2 regions of the Labrenzia sp. CP4 genome follow, and region 2 is predicted to be linked to the other one. Evidence: riboswitches for the same ligand, from Rfam matches in the RefSeq annotation. Region 2 holds a riboswitch; the other holds the start of a gene.
The links. Region 2 has a riboswitch for thiamine pyrophosphate ahead of thiO (glycine oxidase ThiO). Riboswitches for the same ligand answer to the same signal wherever they lie in the genome.
Positions count from the first base shown of each region.

Region 1: another riboswitch for thiamine pyrophosphate. It lies ahead of ACP90_RS04935 (ABC transporter permease); the one in region 2 lies ahead of thiO (glycine oxidase ThiO).

Region 1 is NZ_CP011927.1:1,044,048-1,047,496, reverse strand. It holds gene ACP90_RS04940 (ABC transporter substrate-binding protein) at 1-555, opposite strand, end outside; gene ACP90_RS04935 (ABC transporter permease) at 578-1,423, opposite strand; TPP riboswitch at 1,481-1,587, opposite strand; gene ACP90_RS04930 (hypothetical protein) at 1,669-3,441, opposite strand.
Region 2 is NZ_CP011927.1:3,604,495-3,607,943, reverse strand. It holds gene ACP90_RS16605 (pirin family protein) at 1-608, opposite strand, end outside; gene ACP90_RS16600 (DNA topology modulation protein FlaR) at 755-1,279, shown strand; TPP riboswitch at 1,327-1,447, shown strand; gene thiO (glycine oxidase ThiO) at 1,609-2,586, shown strand; gene thiS (sulfur carrier protein ThiS) at 2,570-2,767, shown strand; gene ACP90_RS16585 (thiazole synthase) at 2,773-3,449, shown strand, end outside.

The DNA.
Region 1 (3,449 bases), 2.6 Mb from region 2:
CTCGAAATTCCGATATGCGCCGATCACCGCATCCACCTGACCGGCAAGCAGAGAGCCTGACAACGCGAAATTCACGTTCACCAGCTCGACATCATCCATGGTCAAACCGGCCGAACGCAGCATCTGGCCCAGCATCGCGTCCTCGAAGCCGGAAACGGAAAAGCCGACACTCTTGCCCTTGAGGTCCTTCAGTTCCTGTATCGGGCCGTCCTTCAGCACGATGAGAGAATTGAGGGGCGTTTCCACCAGCGTACCGATCCATTTCAGCGGCAGCTCTTCCTCGATTTGCGCATGAAGCGTCGGCTGATAGGACACTGCGATATCGCCCTGCCCGGCAGCAACCAGTTTCGGCGGCATTGCCGGGTCCGCCGGTTCGATGATCTCAACCTCGAGACCTTCTGCCTCGAAGAAACCCTTGGTCTGCGCAGTTACCAGCGGCGCGTGATCCGGATTGATGAACCAGTCGAGCAGCAAGGTCAGTTTCTCACTGGCCTGTACCGGCCCCGATGCCAGCAGCCCGGCGGCCAATGCGAGTGACAGGATTTGTTTTTTCATGAGGTCCTCCGTAGAGCGGCAGCTAGGTGAGCGGCTGCCAGGGAACAAGAAGTCGGGTGAGATGGTTCACGGCAAAGCGCATGATCAGCACCATCGCCGCGAGCAGGATCAGGGCGGCGAACATCATGTCCGCCTGCATCCGGTTGCTGCTTTGAAGCATGATGAAGGCAAGGCCTCCTTTTGCCCCGGCCCATTCGCCGATGATCGCCCCCATGGGAGCGAACACCGCGGCCACCCGCAGGCCGGAGGCAAACGCCGGCAAGCCTGACGGCAGGCGAAAGAACCAGAGTTCCTTCAGGCGAGACAGACGATAAAGCCGGGCGAGATCGCACAAACCCGGGTCAAGCCGCTGCAGGCCATCGAAAAACGTCGATGTAACCGTGAAGAAGATGACCAGGATGATGACGACGATCTTGGAGGCCAGCCCGAAACCGAGCCAGAGCACCAGGATCGGCGCGATTGCGAAAACAGGCAGGGCCTGCGTCACCAGAATGGGCGGCATGGCGAACCTTGCAGCAATCGGAAACAGCCACAAAAGAACGGAAAGCAATGCCCCGGCGGCTGCCCCCAGCACAAACCCGAGCACCGTCTCATAGGCGGTGATGCCGGCATGATGCAGAAGGAAGCCTGCGTGTTTGACAAAGGCTGTAAAGACGCGGTCCGGACCCGGCAGGATATAATGCTGGGTGTCGAACACATGGACGATTGCCGCCCAGATAGCGACAGTCAGCAGGAGGCCGAGTATGGTCCTGGCAACAGCTTTCACAAACGCCATCATCCCGCAGCCCCCGCCGCCATTGGCCAACAGGAACGCATGAAAGCCGATACCGGCATTCGGATGTGCGGCGACCGCAGTGGTCGCAGACAAGTACGCATAGGATCTCCCGTCTTCGGACAAGCCGAAAATGACAATGGAGATCCGGGAATAGGCTAAGGATTCCGTCCCTTCGCCGGCATGACCCGGATCAGGTTCTAAGGGTTCGGCATTACGCCATCTCAGCTCCGGTAACCGGAACACCCCTCGGACCAAGGCGGACCATGCCTTGTGTGACGGAAAAAGGCAAGCCGCCGTGAGGCGGCTTCTTCAGATTTTGAAAGGAGGCAGGCTGGCGCTTAGCCGGCTTGCCAGGACGTGATCGCCTTTTCTACGGCTTCTGCACCGGCGGTTCCCTTTTCCAGGGTCAGGATGCCGCGCTTGCCGTTTTCGTAAAGCATCGGAATGTCGATCCAGCCGCGTTCACGCAGCAGGGCGAGATTGCGTTGCTGCTCGTTCGGCAAGCTGGAAAGGGCAATCCAGAAAAAGCCCGGAGACACTTTCACGGAAGCGCCGATCAGCGCATCGCCACGAGCTTCTTCCGTAGGCTTCATGACCAAGCCTGGCACGTTGACGACGTCACCCGGAGCGAAGTTTTCCGGGAACTCGTACTTGATCTCGACCAGATGGCTGGCGGGCAAGGAAGTATCGTCATTCGGCTTGATGCGAATATCGACCTTCACATCCCGCTCGGGGATTTCAATGGAGGCGCTCAGAACCGCGAGAGCCTTGCCGTCCAGATTCGTTTCTTCATCGACACCCCAAACGACTGCGCCTTGCGCAGCCGTTCCGGCACCACCGGACTCTTCCCCTTCTTCGTAAAGGATAGAGCGCTGCACCGAGGAATCCGCCGCCGTGGCGGACGGAGCCGGTGAAGTTTCGTCAGGCGAGATGGCCGAGAGATTGTCTTCCGGCACCGCAATCGGGCTTTCGGTGGTCGCAGAAGACTGATCGTTTTCTCCGCTCGTCACGATGGACGGCTGGGAAGGTTCGGGCGCAGCGGAAGCTGGTGTATCGACCTGCGGTGTATCGGCCGGCGCAGGCGAATCAGACTGTCCGGTAATCGTCGTCGTGGTTACCGTGCGTGCATCCGGGGCAACCACATCCGTCTCGCCTTCGTTCAACAGGCGGTCGGTGTTTTTCGAAGGCTCTTCACCTTCTACGGCAGGGGCAGCGGTCGAAGGCTCCGGCGTGGTGTCCGGCTGCGTATCGACAGGCGTTTGCGAAGAAGACGCGACCGGCACATTGCCGCTGTCGGCTGTCTCATCGCCCGCAGGCATCAGGAAATAGGCTCCGGCGCCCAGGATCACCAGCAACAGGAAACCCGCAGCAATGACGATCGGAACGGTGCGGCTGCCGGATGAATCACCGCGCAGCGCATCCGAAGCACTCGGCTTGGCGCGCTTGGAGCGGCTTTTCTTGGAGGCCGATTTGTCCTTCGGCTTGGCTGTTTCCTCGCCTGGATAAACCTGGTCGGCGGGATCGGCCGCACCGGTGGTATCTGCAGGCTCGAACAGGCCATCATCTGTCTGTTCCGGCTGCACAGGTCCGCCGAAAGAGGGCTCCTGGCGCACAGGCGCAGTGCTCGGGTCGGCAGCTTCCTTGGCGTGGTGAACAGCCTGGCTGGCCGCGGTGCCAAGCGCTTCGGCCTGTGTCAGGGTTTCCTTCAAGGGCGACGGAGCCGGGGTATCCACCACCGGTGCTGCAGTTGTTTCAGGTTCCTGTGGTGCAGGCGCAGGCGCTTCCGGCGCAGCCTCTGCCACCGGCTCAGCCGGAGGCGGTGTCACGGGCGGCGCGGAAACCTGCGGCGCCGGGGTCGGCGTTTCGACCTTCGGAACAGTGGGGCTGAGACCGAGGCTTTCGCGGGCGGCTTCGGCTTCCACCTTGCGAATGGCTTCTTCCAGACGCAGCTGCTCGGCCGTGATCTCGGACGGCGCCAGCGGCGGCTCATAGGCTTTCAGCTGATTGACGATGGCATTGCGCGCACGGCTGTAGACGCTTCTGCGTGCAGCACCATTGTTTTCAGGTAAAGACGCGATCGTTTTCTTCAGAATTGAATAGTAATCAGCCATCTTCCTGC
Region 2 (3,449 bases):
ATCTTCGCTCCCGGTTCCAGCGTGATATCGGCATAGAACATGTCGGACGCTGTCTTCACCGGTGCCTTGTGGCCATAAAGCTCGCCCGCGATAAGTTTGACTGAAGCGCCCTTGTCGGCAAATTCCGGCTGTTCTTCTGTGCCGTGGTGCTGGAAGGTCGGGTCGGTCTCTTCCAGGTGTTTGGGCAGGGCCACCCAGCTCTGCAGGCCGAACAGGGGACGTTTTTCCTGCAGGCGTTCCGGCCTCTCACGTTCGGAATGCACGATGCCCTTGCCGGCGCTCATCCAGTTCAGAGCACCGGGGGCAATCGCAATCTCCGTTCCAAGGCTGTCACGATGATACATTTCTCCTTCGAAGAGATAGGTCACCGTCGCCAACCCGATGTGAGGATGCGGGCGCACGTCGATACCGCCGCCGACCAAAAGTTCTGCCGGGCCCATCTGGTCGAAGAAGATGAACGGGCCAACCATCCGCCTCCTGGCAGACGGCAAGGCACGTCTTACCGAAAATCCGCCGAGGTCGGATGTCCGCGGTACGATGATCGTTTCAATCGGGTCACAGCTTGCAGCATTTCCCGGTACGGGATCAGGGCAATTCAACCAGCTCATCTGCCTCTCCATCAAAGAACATTCTGTCTTGCAAACTAGATAGGGCCAGCGAAGCCGAAGTGTCCATTGAACAGTCTGTTTCGGGTTTTCATCCCCTGCACAATCTGTATAACGACCGGCCCTTCCTTGCTTTTGTTTGGTGCGACATGAAACGCGTGATGATCGTTGGCGGCCCGGGCTCGGGCAAAAGCACGCTTGCCGTTGCCCTTGGGCGGAAAACCGGACTGCCGGTCTATCATATGGACAAGATCCACTACCGCTCCGGTTGGAGCGAGCGGACGCGGGAAGAGAAAGACCGGCTGACGCATGAGGTCCATCTGAAGGATGTGTGGATCTTCGAGGGCGGTCATTCAAACACCTATGCGGAACGTATCGAACGTGCCGACACTTTCATCTGGCTCGATGTCCCAGTAATGCGCCGCATATTTCGAGTGCTGAAACGGTCGGTGAAATACAATGGGCAAAGCCGTCCGGATCTGGCCGAGGGCTGCCCGGAGCAGTTCAACTGTCAAACTGTTGAATTCCTGAGGTTCATCTGGCGAACGAGACACTCCGCCAGAGCCAAGCTGGAGCACATCTACCGCGAACCTCCGGACCATCTGAAAGTCTATCGGTTCAACACCCTTGCCGAAATCGACGACTTTCTGGCGCGCCCCTGGCAACAAGGATGAAGGCTCATCCTGTCTCTTGACAGGTGCGCCTGACGGGCGGCACAACAGGGGCTCACCCGGGGTGCCTCCAGAAGAGGCTGAGATACTGCTAGTGCACTTGCGCAGTGCAGGGACCCGACGAACCTGATCCAGGTCATGCTGGCGAAGGGAAGGTGTTCTCGGCCAACTGCGTTCGCCACGGCAATGCTCCAATCCGGCCACCCTTCCAAGCCGAATGTCCGAAATGCGAGACCTTTTCCGGTCCTTGCGGAGATCCGTTGAATGCAAGCGGGCTACCAGACATTCCATGATGTCGAACGACTGACGTCCACCCTGGCAGGAGAGGCGGGATGAAGGTCGGTATCAAAGGGGCTGGAGTAGCCGGTCTGGCACTGGCACATGAACTTGTCTCGCGCGGTGTGCGGGTGGAGCTGCTGGAAAAACACAAGGATCTCACCGCCAGTGCCTCCTGGCTCGCAGGCGGCATGTTGGCGCCATGGTGTGAGCGGGAAAGTGCCGAGGAAGATGTTCTGCGGCTCGGGCAAGCCTCCATTGGCTGGTGGAGCAAGGTCCTGCCGGGACAGGTCTCGCACAATGGCACGCTGGTTGTTGCCGCGCCGCGCGATACCGGCGAGTTAAGTCGCTTTGCTTCTCGAACCAGCGGCTTTGCCTGGCTCGATGCTGACGCGCTGGGCGCACTCGAGCCGGACCTCGCAGGCCGATTTGCAAAGGGGCTCCATTTTGCGGGGGAAGCCCATCTCGATCCGCGGCAGGCCCTCACAGCATTGCAGGCAAAGGTGTCTGAAAGCGGTGCCAAGGTGAGGTCAGAAGCGCAGCACTTCACCGCGGCGACCGATCTTGTCGCCGATTGTACCGGCATGGCCTCGCCGGATCCGCACTTGCGTCCCGTACGCGGTGAAATGCTGATCCTCCACGCGCCAGATGTCTCGCTTTCGCGGCCGGTGCGTTTTCTGCACCCGCGCATCCCTGTCTATGTCGTGCCTCGTGACAACGGTGTCTTCATGGTCGGGGCAACCATGATCGAAAGCGGTGACCAGGGAGCGGTCAGTGTTCGGTCCACCATGGAACTTCTAAATGCCGCCTACAGCCTGCATCCGGGATTTGCCGAGGCAAAGATCATCGAAACCGGGGTGGGCCTCCGCCCGGCATATCCAAACAATCTTCCTCGTCTCACGTTTACCGGCAACGCGTTGTCAATGAACGGATTCTACCGGCACGGCTTCCTGCTTGCTCCGCATTTTGCCATGGAGGCGGCAGACAGGATCGTGCAACACCTTCAGGAGAAGTCCCTTGAAGCTAACCATTAACGGCGAACCTCAGGAAGTTGTCAGCGCGACGCTGGCTGCGCTTCTGGACGAACTGGCCTATGACCATGGGTTTCTTGCAACGGCACGCAACGGCGATCTGGTTTGTGCTGAAGACCGAAGCGATTGCTTCCTTCAAGCTGGCGACCGTATCGAGATCCTGTCACCGATGCAGGGAGGATGACGCTGATGTTTGAAGTTTATGGCGAAAGCGTTGCGTCGCGTTTCCTGCTTGGTACTGCCCAGTACCCATCACCCCAAATTCTGTCGGATGCGGTGAAAGTATCCGGGGCTGAAATTCTGACGGTGTCCCTTCGGCGCGAAACGGCAGGAAGTGGCGGAGGCGGCCGGTTCTGGGACCTGATCCGGGAACTGAACGTCAAGGTGCTGCCCAACACTGCCGGATGTCATTCGGTAAAGGAAGCCGTCACCACCGCTAAAATGGCACGCGACCTATTTGGAACCGACTGGATCAAGCTGGAAGTGATCGGTCATCACGACAGCCTGCAGCCGGATGTCTTTGGCCTCGTGGAAGCCGCACGTATCCTGAGCGATGACGGCTTCAAGGTGTTTCCCTATACGACGGACGATATTGTCGTCGGCGAACGGTTGCTTGACGCGGGGTGTCAGGTGTTGATGCCCTGGTGTGCGCCAATCGGTTCGGCGAAGGGGCCGGTCAATCCGGATGCCCTTCGTGCCTATCGCAGTCACTTCAAGGGCATCCCACTTGTTGTGGATGCCGGTCTTGGCAGACCGTCCCATGCGGCTGCTGTTCTGGAACTCGGTTTCGATGCGGTACTGCTGAATACGGCTGTCGCAAAGGCCGGAGACCCTGTCGCAATGGCCAAGGCCTTTGCAGTTGCAAT